Symmachiella dynata: one gene and its partners. The protein of the gene in region 1 interacts with the protein of each later gene in a pairwise test. Links are inferred from orthologs where the notes say so. Each region holds a gene or a part of one and is shown in the gene's direction. Other genes may lie near its edges.

Region 1 (2,820 bases):
CGTTCAGTGAAGAGCAGTTGGTGGACAATATTTCCGCTTTCATCAAGCAGATTCGTGCGATGAAGCCCTCGGGGTCCAAAGGGGTCTACGTGCGAACCATCGCCGTTTCAGCCACGCACAGCCCGGGAATTGGTATCGCACTGTGATTTTTGCAGTGGTGCACACTCAGTTGGCCGGAGTGTGTGCTGAGCAACGCATTGGCTGGCTTCCAGTCAACGCAGCGGCTTGAAAATGTGGCATCGGCGGGATTGTTTGGGCGATTCTGACGCTTTTGGCATAGAAATCGCTTCGGACGCGTGACTTTTTTCTCCCGTTGGTTTAGTGTACGCGATAAGCCCCGGCGCAGCCGGTTTGTAGCGGCCTTCTGGGCTGCCCTTGGATCGGTGAGAAATTTGCGCTGGGCGCACTAGCATTGATTGTTAAGTAGCATGAGTAAATACATCAAGGAATTGATTGCGTCGGATGTCCGCGAGCGGATCGGCGACGTGCAGGAACTGTTGGTGATCGATCCGTCGAAGGTTGATGCGATCACGACCAATCAGTTGCGCTTGGACCTGCGTAAAAAAGAAATCAAGATGGTGCTGGTCAAGAATTCCTTGGCGCGTATGGCACTGAATCAGGCGGGGGTTTCTGCCTTAGATCCGATCTTGGCTGGTCCGTCGGCCTTGGTTTGGGGTGGCGAGGATATCGTCGCGCTCTCCAAGGAGATGGCCAATTGGGCCAAGCAGATCGATGGGTTGGAAATCAAGGGTGGCACGGTCGAGGGGACGACATTGTCGGCCGCTGACGTGGAAGTCCTGAGTAAGAGTCCGGGCCGTTTGGAGTTGATCAGTCAGATTGCAGGGTTGGCACTCAGCCCGGGTGGTCAATTGGTCGGTGCTTTGCTTGGCCCCGGCGGCAAGGTGTCCGGGCAAGTCAAGGCCCACTCGGAGCGAGAAGAAGAGTAGTCGTTTCGATTTGTTGTTTGAGTTGAGTTTTGAAGAGCGGTTGGAAGCTAGAAGAGCTTAGTCTGCGCCAGTTGGGGGCATCGGCTCGTGAGTGGTCCTGCCTGCGAATCTCCTATAAATTCTGTATATGCGTCCAACGATTTTGATGTGCTGAGAAAGGAACACGGTTATGGCGACGGCTGATGTGATTGAATACGATGAACCGACGGTTGAGTTGGGTGACAAGATTGCTGGCTTGACATTGTTGGAGGCCAAGAAGCTGGCCGACTACCTGAAAGATCACCATGGCATCGAGCCGGCTGGTGGTGGCGTTGTTGTGGCGGCTTCCGGTGGAGATGGTGGCGGCGGTGAAGCTGCGGCCGAGCAAACGGAATTCACTTGCATGATCACCGGGTTTGGTGACAGCAAGATTCCGGTGATTAAAGTCGTGCGTGCCGCGACCGGTTTGGGTCTGAAGGAAGCCAAGGAATTGGTTGAAAATGCTCCCAAACCGTTGAAAGAGGGAGTCTCCAAGGAAGATGCAGAGAAGTTGAAAGCGGAAGTTGAAGCCGCTGGTGGTACTGCTGAAATCAAGTGATCGCAGGTGTTGCCGTGGTGCGGGCTGCTTGAGGGATGGGCGGTTGTCGATTTTGTTGGGCAGCCGCTTGAGGATTCGGCGGATCTATTTCCAGGTGGGTTTGGGCGTAGCGCCGTCGTTGGCCGTTGTGGTTTGATCGTGCAGGCGTGTAGAGGCTGTCTCTAACGGGTGCGGTTCGGCAATTGCGCGGGTGAGCCGTTCGTTTGTCGGGTTGAGTTCGTTGAGGCGCTGGTCGCAGTGGTTGGAGCCGCTGCGGTGATGACTGTATGGCGCGCGTGCCGTGGTGTAGTGCCGCGGCAGCGAGCCGTCCGCCCCTAAAACCAACTTCATGGATCCTTGGTAATCTTCGCTCTTGCTCAAACATCGCTCCACTGCAATATGGCTGAGAGTTGTCACTCATTCGGTCTCGATGCCGCTGACCCTCGAGCACGCTGCGCGTTATGGCGCTTCTTGTGCGGACTCGTTTCGGCGCGCGTGATGTTTCGCGCTGCGGGGAAGGGTTGCCGGTGGAGGCTGTTCATGGATTAGTCTCCTGTTTCCGCCGCCACGCACATCAGGCAGAACCTAGGAATTTAGAGAGCCACGCATGCCTATTCCTCACCAACGCACGTTGATTTTTGATGAAGTTCGTAACTTTGGTGAAATCCCCGACGAATTTGAGTTGCCTGACCTGACTCAGATTCAGACCGCGTCTTACGCGGAGTTCTTGCAGGTCGGTGTTCCCTCGCGGCAGCGCAAGGATCAAGGCCTGGAGGGCATCCTCCGTGAGATTTTCCCTGTGGAAAGCTATGACGGCCAGTATTCGCTGGATTACGTCAAGTATGAACTGGGGAAACCTCGCTACACGCCGACCGAATGTGTCCAATTGCGGATGACGTACGGCCGTCCGTTCCGTGTTTGGTTGCGTCTGAATAAAGAGCAGCCGATCGAGGAAGAGGTCTATCTGGGCGACATGCCGATCATGCTCGGTGGTGGTGAGTTTATCATCAACGGTGCCGAGCGGGTGGTCGTGAGTCAGTTGCACCGTTCGCCCGGTGTGGACTTTGTCTCTTCTTCCGAGCCGGGTGGAAAGCCGACCTATTCGTGTCGCGTGATTCCCGAGCGGGGAAGCTGGATCGAGTTGAACATCTCGAAGAAGGAAGGTCTTGGCGTTCGGATTGACCAAAGTGGTAAGTTCTCGGCTCTGACGTTGCTGCGAGCGATGGATCCGGAGTACTCGACCGATGCTTCGTTGCTGAAGTTGTTCTACGAGGTGACCGAAAGCAAGACGTCGCCGGCCAGTTTGGAGAAAACGTT
Region 2 (7,055 bases), 1.1 Mb from region 1 along the record:
GCTCCAACCCCGCGTTTTTGACACCCGTGTTCTGCAAGGTTAACGAGTGAAGTTCCGGCAAACCACTGAGATGTTGCAGCCCTGCGCCGTTGATGTTTGAATCCGACAAATTGAGACTCCTCAGTCGGGAGAGCCGCGGCAGATATCGCAAGCCGTCGTCGTCAATCCGCGTATGAGTGAGCTGCAAGCTCTGCAGGTTTTTTAGCCGCCCCAATTCCGCCAACCCTGGCCCGCGCAGCGGGCAATCGACAAGCGCCAATCTTTTCAGCTTTGAAAAGCTGCCGAGATCGGTCAAGCTGGCATCGGTAATGTTTGTGCCAGAGATTTCCAGCAAATGCAAATTTCGCAACGAACTGAATTGCTTCAATCCGGCATCGGTTATTTGGGCGCCGCTTAATCTGAGAGTTTTCAGCTTCCTCAATTTGCTCAGGTGCGCCAACCCCGCATCGGTAATGTCCGCTCCACCGACTGTCAACATTCTCAAGCTAGTTATTTTGCCAATATGCACCAATCCAGCATCGCCGTGTTTATCGTTCCCCAACGAAAGATCGATGAGAGTTGTGATCCCAGTCAGGTTTGCCAGCCCCGCATCACTCACTTTGGTGTTCCCGAGCGTCAATACCCTAAGCTGCGGCATATCTTTTAGGTACTGCACTCCTGCATCGGTAATCTCAGTGTTGTGCAAAAGTAACTTCCATACGTGATCCGTATCCTGCAACAACCGCAGGTCGTCGTCGTTGACTTTCTTGCTATTGAAGTCCACCTTTTCCAGGTGCACAAACAGGTGATCCACGGAAGGCCAAAGCCGATCGGGAATACCCCAGGGGCGTCTGACTTGCGTCTCAGTAATGCCCCTGAGCCGGTTAATCTCAACAATCGCCGCCTGCTGACGCTCATGACGCGAACGTATATTAAAAACGGAGATCAAAACCACAGCGGTGGCAATAGCGAAGAACAAAAAGACCCAGAAAATTACCTGAGATTTGGCTGGTTTCGGTTCGGACATGGCGAGCGCTCCTATGTTGTGTGTCCGGGTAGTCTACCAGAAAAATCCCGTCTTGCTGTGAAATCCATTTTGACCTTGGTAGCCGCATTGTGATATGTTGATCATGGAGGCAAATTCTATGACAACTCATGTTCCCAGTGAAACGCTAGAGTTTCATCAATTTATCACTGAGTACCTCAAAAGTGACGCTGCTGATATGTCACCTGAGAACCTGCTCAAGCAGTGGCGCGAACAATACGAACGCCAAAAGACAATTGACGATATCCAGCAAGGCCATCGCGATTATGCGGATGGGAAAGCGGAACTTGTCTCCGAGGCATTTGATGACATTCGGCGGCAGATAGCATAACCAGCGCGCCCACGCTCACGGCTCACGAATTTAGAACCACCGAACAAAAAAGACCGCCGACGTTTTCAAGCGGGCGGTCTGTTTTCATTTCGAGCGTCGTAGTCGTCTCAGACCGTTCGGCGTTTACGTCGCCAGCCGTAGCCGCATAGGGCGATGCCGCCAATGGCCAGCATGGTGATGCTGGCTGGTTCGGGGACTACGTCGGCGCTGACTGATGTTGTCAGGTGAGCGCCGACGACAAAGCCGTTGATTTGGTTGATGTCCATGTTTCCATCCGAAATTCCCAATCCGTAATTGGTCAGGAGTGCATCGAAGCTCAACGGGCCGGTGAAGGGGCCTTCGGCTGGGAAATACCCGCCGTACACCAAATGCGACGAGTTCAGCGGGTTGACCTGCGGGGCGCCCAATCCGGGGATGGTGGTGATGTTTTGCGCGGCGGTGCCGTTGATCGTCCAGTAAATGAAGAATCCATCATAAATCACCGGAGTGGTGACCGGTACATTGAAGATTTCAGTCTTCCAACCCCCGGTAGTCACATCGGCCAACGGCGCATCGGTCTTTTCGAAGATCCATTCAATCCATTGCGCTTCGGAGCTGGTGTCGGTAATCCGTTCACGCACCGTCAGTCCGCCCGAACCGGCGCCGCCGATCGGTTTGGCTGTCGAGTTGATCGTCAGCGGTCCGCTCGTAAAACTGTTGGGGAAGTTCGTGTTTCTAACGTTATACGTGCCTCCCACCTGGATCGGTCCGGCCTGCGCCGCTGTCACCATCGTGACTGTCATCGCCAGAGCGAGGACGAGTCGTCCCGTTTTTTTAAACCCCATTTGTGCGCCTCATCGTTCGTTGAAAATCTTTGAAGAAAAAATCCGTCTGTTTTCGCTGGGCACCTTTCCCACGTGTTCATCCTTCCATCATGTCCCAAGCTGCTGGCGACAACAAGCAGAATCAATGAGCACGCCCCGTGCTTTTTGCAAATAAATACGAGCAAATAGGCGAGCCATTGGTCTCGTTTTGCCTTGAAACATAGGCAAAACTGCCCGTTATCAACTTTTCCGCCCGATTTGGTCGATGCCCCGCAAGGCGGTTGATACAATGGCTTGAAAACCGCTCGCGACGGACCGTCCGCGCCCCAGGCACACCCACTGAAGGATCGTTATGAACGACGCACGTCCCTTTGTTCATCTGCATTGCCACACCCACTACAGCTTGCTCGACGGTGCCAGCAAGATTCCTGCTTTGGTTCAACAAGCCAAAGACATGGGCATGAATTCGCTGGCGATCACCGATCACGGGAATTTATTCGGCGCGTTGGAGTTCTACCAAACCTGCCAACGCGAAGGGATCAAACCGATCCTAGGCTACGAAGCCTATATCGCCCCCGGCAGCCGGTTTGATCGCAATGCGTCGCGGATGAAAGAGGCGAGTTTCCACCTCACGCTGTTGGCCAAAAACTACACCGGTTTCAAAAATCTGGTCAAGCTGGCATCGGCGGCCTATTTGGAGGGGTTTTATTACAAGCCTCGTATCGACAAGGAACTGCTGGAACGTCATCGCGAAGGATTGATTTGCCTTTCCGGATGTGCGGCAGCGGAATTGTCGCAGCAAATCCTTGGCGAACGGATGCAGGAAGCCGATAACACGATTCAGTGGTTTCACAAGATGTTCGGCGAGGACTATTACCTCGAGATTCAAAATGCCGGTTTGGAAATTCAAAAAATCTGTGCCGATGCAACGGTCGACTTCGCCAACAAAAAAGGCCTGCCGCTGGTGGCGACGAACGACTCGCATTATTTGTGCGAGGATGACGCGGCTGCTCACGATGTGCTGCTGTGCGTGAATACCAAGAGCTACCGCAGCGACACGCGGCGAATGAAGATGGAAGGCTCACAGTTTTTCGTCCGCTCGCCCGAAGAGATGTACGCTGCCTTCCCCGATCACGCCGACGCCGTGGCCCGCAGTCAGGAGATCGCCGACAAGGTCGATATTCAAATTGACCTAACCGCGCGGCACTATCCCGTATTCAAACCGCCCGAAGGTAAAACCGACGTCGAGTACCTCCGTGAGTTGTGCACCAATGGCATTGAATGGCGGTATGGAAAGGATGCGGACCAGAAATATTTTGACCGCTTGGATTACGAGCTGAGCATCATCGAGCGGATGGGGTATTCGAGTTACTTTTTGATCGTGTGGGACTTCGTCCGCTTTTCCCGGTCCAAGGGCATCCCGAATCTGGCACGCGGTTCGGCGTGTGGAGCGATCGTGGCCTATGTGTTGGGGCTGAGCAACGTTTGCCCGTTGGAATATGACCTGCTGTTCGAGCGGTTTCTCGATCCCAACCGGGCTGAAGCGCCTGATATCGATATCGACTTCTGCCGCGACGGCCGCGCGGACGTGCTCAACTATGTGAAGGAAAAATATGGCGAAGCCAACGTCGCCCAAATTGGTACGTTCGGCACGCTGAAAGCCAAAGCGGCGGTCCGCGACGTGGCGCGGGTGCTGAGCATCCCCATCGACCGCGTGAATCAAGTCGCCAAAATGATTCCTGAAACCTTGGGAATCAAACTCAAAGATGCCATCGAAGAGAGCGGCGAGTTGAAAGCGGTTTACAACTCCGACCCGGAAATCAAAGAGGTGCTGGACTTCGCGATGCGGTTGGAAGGTTTGGCACGCAACGTCGGAACCCACGCCGCCGGTGTAGTGATAGCCGACCGGCCGTTGGACGAGTATGTGCCGCTGCAGAAAATCACCGGCAAAGAGGACATCCTCACGCAGTGGACCGACGTCGAGACTGCCGGACTGCTGAAGATGGACTTTTTGGGACTGCGGAATCTGACGATTCTCGACAAGGCGGTCAAAAACGTCAAAAAGCACGCCGGCCACGATATTGATCCCTCCAAGTTTCCACTGGACGACAAGGAGACGTTTGCACTGCTGCAACGGGGCGAGACCAAGGGCATCTTCCAGCTGGAAAGCGGTGGGATGCGGGACCTGTTGCAGAAAATGCGTCCTGACCGGTTTGAAGACATCATCGCCACGTCGGCCCTGTATCGCCCCGGCCCGTTGGAAGGGGGCATGGTGATGACCTACGTCGACGTGAAAAACGGGCGCATGGATCCACCGACCGTGCACCCGGTGGTCGACGAGATCCTGGCTGAGACGTACGGGGTGATGGTCTACCAAGAACAGGTGATGCGGATTCTCAACCGGTTGGGGAATATCGAACTTTCGTCGTCGTATCAATGTATTAAGGCGATCGGTAAGAAAAAGCTGGCTGTGATTGCCAAGTACCGCGAGGAGTTTTTGAACGGGGCGGTCGAAAACAACATGGATCGGAAACAGGCGGAAGAACTGTTTCAGATGATCGAGTTCTTCGCCGGTTACGGGTTCAATAAATCACACTCCACAGCCTACGGAGCGATTGCTTATCAGACGGCCTACCTCAAGGCGCATTATCCCTGGGAGTTCATGGCGGCGCTGTTGTCCTGCGGTATGGAAAGTTCCGACCGCATTAACGAGCACATGGACGATGCGCGGCGGATGAACATCAAGGTGTATCCCCCCGATGTGAATCAATCGGTGGAAGAATTTGGCGTCATCGAAGATGGATTGACGTTTGGATTGAATGCCATCAAAGGTCTCGGTGAAAGCAATACCAAGGCCATCGTCGAGGAACGGCAGGCCAACGGGCCGTACAAGAGCATCTTCGATCTCGCCGAACGGGTCGATCCCAAAAACATGACCAAAGGGACGTTGGAAATCCTCATCAAAGCCGGAGGGCTGGACAACCTCGACGGCACCCGCGCACAACAAATGGCCGTGGTCGAACGAGCGGTGCAGGGGGCGGCTGCGATTCATCGCGATAAAGCCAGCGGTCAAAAAAGCTTGTTCGGCGACGACGAACCAGAGGAGACCACCGCAGACGAACCGGTCTGCACTTTGCCGGAGGTACCAGACTGGCAACACGCGCAGCAACTTGCCTTTGAAAAAGAGGTTTTTGGATTTTATCTGACGTCACATCCGTTGACGGAAAGTGCGGCCGTCTTGAATCTGTATGCGACGCACACGACCAGCGACCTGCATGCCTTGGACGATAAAGCCGAAGTTCTGTTGGGGGGCATCATCAATTCGGTGAAGATGGCGGCCACCAAAAAACCGAGCACCAACGGCCATTCCCGCTACGCCAACTTTGATTTCGAGGATGTCCAGGGCATTGTGCGGTGCATTTGCTGGCCGGAAGATTATGCCCGGTATGAGGAATTGATCAAACCGGAAATGATCTGCTTTATTCGCGGGCGAGTCGATCGGCGCGGTCGCGAGCCGAATTTGATCGTCAACGAAATGGTGACCATCGAGGATGCCAAACGGAAGTTCACCGAACAGGTGGCGATCAAATTCCAAAGCGGCCTCCACAGCGACCAAGATGTCGAACGCGTACATGATGTTCTCCGCCGGCATCCCGGCAAATGCGAAGTCGTGCTGGTCGTCGAATCGGTCGATCAGGAAGATCGTTCGCGGCAGGTGCGGTTTATCCTCTCAACGCCCCCGGAGATGCGCGTTTCCGGCGATCCCCGCGTCGCAGCGGAATTGCAGGATGTCGTCGGTCAGGCAAATGTCCGCTTACACGGCGCGCGGCGTCGACGTCGGCGGACCGGTTAAGTCGATATTACGCTCCGGTTCACCGACCTTGCCGGTTGCACGAAGTGGGTGACCTGATATAAAACGGCATGACTCGACCAATAATTGGCACGGTTTTCCGTCCGACAGATTCAATGCCCAAAAGGAACAGCGGCGATGCCCGACTCTGATGATTCCCCAGTGTCCGATGACTCTTCAGTCTCCAAAGACGCGCTGATTTATCCGCGTGTGTTACTCAAATTGAGCGGCGAAAGTTTTTGCCGTAGCGGCGAATCGGGCATTACCATGTCCGAGGTGGCCGCCGTTTCACAACAAATCAAGCGGGTCGTCGAATCGGGTGTGCAATTGGCAATTGTGGTTGGCGGGGGGAACATTCTCCGCGGCAAGCAATTTTCTGCCGTCAGCGCCTCGATCAAGGCTCCCACAGCCCACTACATGGGCATGTTGGCGACCGTGATCAACGGGTTGGCACTGCAAGATGCCTTGGAAAACGCCGGGGTCCCCACACGGTTGCAGACGGCGATTCGCATGGAGGGTGTGGCGGAACCGTTCATTCGTCGCCGCTGTATTCGCCATCTGGAAAAAGGCCGCGTGGTGATTTTGGGGGCGGGAACGGGCAGTCCATTTGTGACGACCGATACCGCCGCCGCGCTCCGCGCTCGGGAAATCGAAGCGGACGTCGTGCTCAAAGCGACCCGCGTGGACGGCGTTTATGCCGAAGACCCTGAAAAGAACCCGCATGCGGTCCGTTATTCGGACATTTCCTATCAGGATGTGCTAGCACAAAACCTGCAGGTGATGGATGCACAAGCTTTCCATCATTGCATGGAGCATGGCATACCGATCGTTGTTTTCAATTTTAAACGGGAGGGCAACTTGGAACGGGCCGCCGCCGGAGAGCGAATTGGCACCCGTGTCTTGCCCGCCGCACAAATTCGCAAAGAGGCTGCGGAATAACCGTTCTGCCTCGCTGAACCGTTTTTCGGACATTACATAAACAGGAACCTCACCCATGGATCAAGACGAAATTTTGCTCGATGCCGAGGAGCGGATGGATAAAGCCGT
Region 3 (5,902 bases), 1.9 Mb from region 1 along the record:
AAGTCGACGCACGCGGCTGGCCATCTTGTGGGTCACCGTGCCGGCAACAATCATCAGGTCGGCTTGACGCGGAGTTGCACGAAACGCACCCGCTCCAAACCGATCCAAGTCAAATCGGCTGGCTCCAGCGGCCATCATTTCGATGGCACAGCAAGCCAACCCAAACGTCATGGGCCAAATACTGGACTGCCGCGCCCAGTTCATCCCTTGTTCCAACGTAGTGACCACAACGTTTTCTTCAAAGCGTTCGTCGATCCAGGCCATTTGAGGTTGTCTACTTTCGAATGTCTACGGAACTAAAGTGGCTTGAACAATGCATTTGTGTCCAGCCAGGACAAGTCGGCGTCTTTGTGAACCGCCGACCGATTATGTCCACTTTAGCAACTCTGTCCTCTATCGCAATCCATGGGGACTACCGAGAATCTGCTGCGTTATTAACAGGGGGAGAAGCCACTTCTGCCGGCTCAAATTCGCAGCAGGAATGACCATCTAAAAAACATTGGGAAAGCCTGAGCGGCACACCCAAAACCTTTTCGAAAACTTCTTCTTCCATTTCGCAAATCCCGCGATCGCTATCCGCCAATTCCTGGTAGGGACAGTTATTTTCGCGGAGTACCGGTAACTCGGACGATTGATCGACTTCGACGTCATATCCGCGTTTCGCTAAGACCTCACCCAACTGCTGGAAGCGATCTCGCAACTGCGGACTGTTGACCGCATGTGCGTATTGCGAAACCATCGCATCACGGATCCGCGATTCAACCTGAGCACGGACTGCTTGGTCGGGGATACTCTGCAATTCCCGCCAAAGCACTAGTGCCAAATCGCCGTAATTGTCCCCCAACTCACGTTGTCCCGCCTGCGTGACGCGATAAACGTGATGCGGACGACCGCGCCCTTCGCGGACAAGATCACGGCCCACAAATCCCAAACCCTGTAGCCGAACCAGCCGGTGGCGCACGGCGGTTGCCGTCACCCCCAACTCTTTGCAAACCTCCTGCACGGTTCCGCAGCCGAGCCGCTGCAACCGTTCCAGAAACTCGCGATCCTGACTCTCAAGTGTTTTCTTCATAAGGATTTACAGCCGATCATTTGCGTTGCTCAGGCAGGAAATACACCCTCGCTACAACGTTATCCTATACATTTCAAGTAATATTGACAACTAAAAATGCGAAAAAGAATATCAAGGCGTCCCAATCGATGTCTTTGGCATAAGAATCTAGCGAATCGCGTCCCAAGAGTAGCCAAGGCTCAACTCCAATTATTGCGATCGAATATATTGTGAGTAACTCAGGTGAAGCTTCAATCGCTATCTCAAAATCATCCCGTCAAACCCTCGTTTTGTAACTCGACAATTGAGATTTGGAATCCACTGGAGCCTCGCAGCAGCAACGGCACGGTGTGTTGACTGGCACAATCACAGTTTCTTCATAAAGATGGGCCTGTTATATTCGTTCGAGCGCGGTCCCCTTTGGGGCCTGCTGCCGGTCACCACTACCTGGAACCGAAGGGGAAATAAGTTCGACATGCGCAAAACCTTTTCCTGCGTCATCGTGGCCCTCGTCGCGGCAACGTTTTTCGCCTTCCCCCCACCCTCCTCCGCTCAAGAGACCCCCTCACCATCGCCTAGCGAATCGGCCGCTGAGGCCAATGAAGCGACCGAAACATCCCCAGCTGAACCTAAAACGTGGATCGACAAGGTCGACGAGTTTTTTGGGAAGTACCTCGTGGCGCCGGTCGCGACCTTCGCGTTTTACCCCGTGCCCTATTACGACTTTTACGCCGGGGAATGGCGGCCCTATATTGATCCGGCCACAGCCGACCTGCCCCAGGACCAACAGGTACTGATCGGCACCAAATTGCCGGTGGTCGTAGTGTGGCTCGTCGTCGGGGCGATCTTTTTTACGATACGTATGGGCTTTATCAACATCCGCGGCTTCTGGCATGCGGTGCGGGTGGTGAAGGGGGACTACGACGATCCCAACGACGTGGGCGAGGTCTCGCACTTTCAGGCGCTCTCCTCCGCACTGTCAGCGACCGTTGGTTTGGGAAACATTGGTGGCGTGGCAATTGCCGTCGGCACCGGCGGACCGGGTGCTTTGGTCTGGATGCTTGTCGCCGGCGTGCTGGGGATGAGTAGCAAATTTGTGGAGTGCACGCTGGCCCAATCGTACCGGCACGTCGATCCGGACGGGCAGGTTTCCGGCGGTCCGATGCGGTATTTGGCCGATGGTTTGCGAGAAAAAGGGCTGGGAGTCCTCGGCAAATGCCTGGCAGTCATGTTTTCGATCTTCTGTATAATGGCCTCATTCGGCGGCGGCTGCGCGTATCAGGTGGACCAGTCGTTGGGCGCGATTAAAACGAAGTTCACTTGGCTTGATGGAAACGAACCCGTATACGGTTTGGTCATGGCTGCGGTGGTCGGTGTCGTGATTATTGGCGGCATTCGCCGGATTGCCGCGACGGCCGAAAAAATTGTCCCGCTGATGTGCGGAATTTATATTCTGGTCGCGCTCTACATTCTGTCCACCAACTTCGAACGTATCCCTTGGGCGATCGAAGAGATCTTCCGCACGGCCTTTCAACCCGACGCCGCTAAGGGCGGCATCCTGGGCGTGATCGTCATCGGCTTTAAGCGGGCTGCGTTTTCCAATGAAGCAGGGACCGGTTCGGCCGCCATTGCCCATGCTGCCGCAAAAACCAAAGAACCGATTCGTGAAGGAGCGGTGGCATCACTGGGGCCGTTTATTGATACGGTTGTGGTCTGTATGATGACCGGATTGGTGATCGTCATCACGCAAGTCTATGATGCGGCGAAGTATCCGGAATTGCAAGAATACGTAGTCGGCGATAATGGAGCGGCGCTGACTTCCGCAGCGTTGCAATCACAGGTCTCTTGGTTCCCCTATCTGCTGGCGGTGGCGGTCGTTCTGTTCGCATATTCGACAATGATCAGCTGGTCTTATTACGGCGAACGCTGCGCAACGACGTTGTTTGGTCGCAGGGCGTCTCTGCCTTATAAAATTGTGTTTTTGGTATTTGTATTTCTTGGGTCCATTGTGTCGGCCAAGAATGTATTGGAATTTAGCGACCTGATGATCCTCACGATGGCCTTCCCCAATGTGTTGGGCGTGGCACTGCTCAGCGGCAAGGTCCGTAAGGATCTCAACAACTATTGGCGGCGCTACAAGGCGGGCGAGTTTAAGAGACACAAATAGCAGAGCCTGATCGAAACAATCAAAATCTATCGCAGCGAACCTGCGAGACCACGGCAGTTAGCCACGGATGTTACGCCCCTTAGTGCGACTCGCCGAATTCACAATTAAGGACACAGAACCATGTCATGGCTCCCCAAACGTAAGGTCGTGATCCCGGTCGATTTTTCTGAGACGTCTCTAGAGGCGATTTCCACTGCCGTAGAAATGGCCGCCAGTCCCAGCGATGTGCATGCTGTGCATGTGCTGATTCCGCTGGAAGGGCTTTCTCCCGGTGTGATCTGGGGCGAAGTCAACGACGAGTCACGGGAAAAAGCTGTGCGGAAGACGTTCGCCACCTATGCCCACGAACATGGATTGGATGGCGTCCAATTCGACGTAAAATTTGGTGATCCCGGTTTCCTGATCACCGAGTTTGCCGCGGATCTTGCAGCAGACTTGATCGTGATTTCGTCACATGGCTATGGTGGATTCAAACGGTTAGTATTGGGGTCGGTTGCCGAACGGGTCATTCGCCACGCACATTGTCCCGTACTGGTTTTACGCCGCAGCGACGCCGAGTGAACGACGGTTTTCACCGAATAGGTAACGAAGAAATGTCCAGCGAATTGATGCCCCTGAATCTAAGCAGCCAAGACGGCAATCTGATCATTGTCTGGAACGACGGTGTCCGGATGGAGTACGCGGCGTCGCTCTTGCGTAACAGTTGCCCCTGCGCGACATGCCGCGCAAAGCGGGACGAACCTGCCCCGGACCCGCTGGGTCTGCCCGTGCTATCGATTGAAGAAGCAGCGCCGACAAAGGTGGCGGGCATGAAACCGTTGGGCAACTATGCGTACAACATCGCCTTTAGCGATGGACACGCAACGGGTATCTATTCGCTGGAGCTGCTGCGGGAATTGGGGACCGCCACGGTGGAATAAGCCACCTTGGAATAAGCCACAGTGGAATAAGTCGCGGCGAAATGCAACGATGCTTGGCAGCCGCTACTTCAGCGGGCGTTTCCAAAAATTGCGGAAGCGGACTTCCGCCCCTTCGCTTTGCAGAGCGATAAAGCCTTTGGTTGGCATGCAGCCTTTTACGACGCCAAAATCCTGGCCGTTGATTTCTAAAGAGATCGTGTCGCCACGGCAGGTGACGACACAAGTGTTCCACTCACTGGCCGGTTTCTCCAACATCTTACCGGGAAGTTGCGGGTCGCACGTCGCGTCCTTCATCGGAAACACGCTGCCGACTTTGGGCCGGTGAAATTGAATCTGAATCGACTTGGGCCAGATCTCGTCTTTGCCAACACCATACACCAAGATGCCGCTATTGCCGTTTTCATCCTTGGGAAACCGCCATTCCAATCCAAACTGGCAATCCTCGTAGATTTCCTTAGAGCGTAAATATCCGAACGGCTTTCCGGTGCAGAGCAAAACGTTATCAATTTTTTCGACCGTCTGTCCGTTCCTCTCCACCGTGACCTTTTCCTGGACAATCCTCCACACGTCTTCCAGTTTGGTTCCCTCTTCGGCGGAGTAGTGTTCCCAGGCTTCGAAGAACTTGGGCGAATCGAGCAGGCTCGGCGGTTGACCGTCACCAGGTTTGGCCGGTTGTTCTTTGTCGGACTCCTCTTTAACTGGTTCTTTTTTAGCCGGTTCTTCTTTAGTTGTCGCGGCCTTAGCCGGTTGCTCTTCTTGCGCTGCAACCATCAACCCGGTTAGCAAAACGCCCAACAGCGTCACAAAGAATACCTCGGCCCGCAACCGCCCAGCAGGCTGGCGCAGGCTTGCAATTCTCTGTACGGGTTGAGGAAGTCCGAAATGCGATTTCATGGAAAAATTGAACTTGAATCAAGACGGGATAATGACAAGCAATGAGAGTTGCGAACGAATGGGGAAAAACCCTTGGCCCGTTCCTCAATTCTAAGCCTCCCGCCCCGCGCATTCAATCGCCTAATCCGCATCCAGCAGCGAAACCCCAAAAAACCAATCCAGCTCTGCAGGCTAGGTTTAGGCGGGAAAGTACGACGGTTCGTTGCCCGTTTTCCACTTAATATTGCAGCCAATGCTTGGTTTTTGCTCGCCAGGAATCGCTTCGCCAGCCAGTAGGGCATCGAGCGCTCCACGCAAGTCTTCGCCGGTGACAGGGATCCCGCTATCGGGCCGACTGTCGTCTAATTGCCCTCGATAGACCAGTTTGTGATCGGCATCGAACAAGAAGAAATCAGGCGTGCAGGCGGCGCTGTAGGCCTTGGCGACCTCTTGGGATTCGTCATAAAGATAGGGGAACGTATACCCTGCACTGTCCTTTTCGTCACGCATTTTTTGGGGGCTATCTCCAGGATGCGTTGAGACATCATTGGAACTGATCCCCACCATAGCGACACCTTTGCCTTGATATTCGCTACCCAACTTCGCCAAACACTCCCGCACGTGAATCACAAACGGGCAATGGTTGCAGATGAACGCAACCAACAACGGCTTGCCGGAGAAGTCTGCCGATGACACAGTGTTTCCATCCGTGTCGGGAAGTGAAAACTCAGGAGCAGCAGTCTCTAACGGCATCATCTGTGACGGGGTCATTACCATGATTGAATTCTCCTCAATAAGTAATCTTGTTTCGCCAGCGCGAGCAATGTTTGTTTGAAATCGTTGGGGATGAACAGCCGGTTGCACAACGAACACGGGCAGGCAGCTTCACCC

What was found. Proteins that work in one complex are often made in the same cells at the same time.
Region 2: the proteins of rplL (region 1) and dnaE interact in binary tests that used the Escherichia coli proteins (3 or more experiments, as listed by UniProt). The link is inferred for Symmachiella dynata from one-to-one orthologs.
Region 3: the proteins of rplL (region 1) and Mal52_RS18600 interact in binary tests that used the Escherichia coli proteins (3 or more experiments, as listed by UniProt). The link is inferred for Symmachiella dynata from one-to-one orthologs.

Annotation. Positions count from the first base shown.
Region 1 is NZ_CP036276.1:6,767,847-6,770,666, reverse strand. It holds rplL (50S ribosomal protein L7/L12), read left to right. Parts: upstream 1-1,116; coding sequence 1,117-1,524; downstream 1,525-2,820. Other genes in the region: rpoB (DNA-directed RNA polymerase subunit beta), read left to right, coding at 2,111-2,820; Mal52_RS25795 (hypothetical protein), read right to left, coding at 1,609-1,854; rplJ (50S ribosomal protein L10), read left to right, coding at 429-947; rplA (50S ribosomal protein L1), read left to right, coding at 1-146. UniProt on the Escherichia coli protein: The binding site for several of the GTPase factors involved in protein synthesis (IF-2, EF-Tu, EF-G and RF3). Is thus essential for accurate translation.
Region 2 is NZ_CP036276.1:5,703,102-5,710,156, reverse strand. What follows is about bases 2,193-6,211. They hold dnaE (DNA polymerase III subunit alpha), read left to right. Parts: upstream 2,193-2,510; coding sequence 2,511-6,011; downstream 6,012-6,211. Other genes in these bases: pyrH (UMP kinase), read left to right, coding at 6,147-6,211. Outside these bases: Mal52_RS21560 (leucine-rich repeat domain-containing protein), read right to left, coding at 1-1,006; Mal52_RS21555 (hypothetical protein), read left to right, coding at 1,125-1,355; Mal52_RS21550 (PEP-CTERM sorting domain-containing protein), read right to left, coding at 1,463-2,179; more of pyrH, read left to right, coding at 6,212-6,947; frr (ribosome recycling factor), read left to right, coding at 7,003-7,055. UniProt on the Escherichia coli protein: DNA polymerase III is a complex, multichain enzyme responsible for most of the replicative synthesis in bacteria. This DNA polymerase also exhibits 3' to 5' exonuclease activity. The alpha chain is the DNA polymerase catalytic subunit.
Region 3 is NZ_CP036276.1:4,905,264-4,911,165, forward strand. The notes cover bases 2,193-5,058. They hold Mal52_RS18600 (universal stress protein), read left to right. Parts: upstream 2,193-3,338; coding sequence 3,339-3,779; downstream 3,780-5,058. Other genes in these bases: Mal52_RS18595 (alanine/glycine:cation symporter family protein), read left to right, coding at 2,193-3,218; Mal52_RS18605 (DUF971 domain-containing protein), read left to right, coding at 3,812-4,138; Mal52_RS18610 (3-keto-disaccharide hydrolase), read right to left, coding at 4,202-5,032. Outside these bases: Mal52_RS18585 (NADH-quinone oxidoreductase subunit B), read right to left, coding at 1-264; Mal52_RS18590 (helix-turn-helix transcriptional regulator), read right to left, coding at 413-1,072; more of Mal52_RS18595, read left to right, coding at 1,527-2,192; Mal52_RS18615 (thioredoxin family protein), read right to left, coding at 5,210-5,788.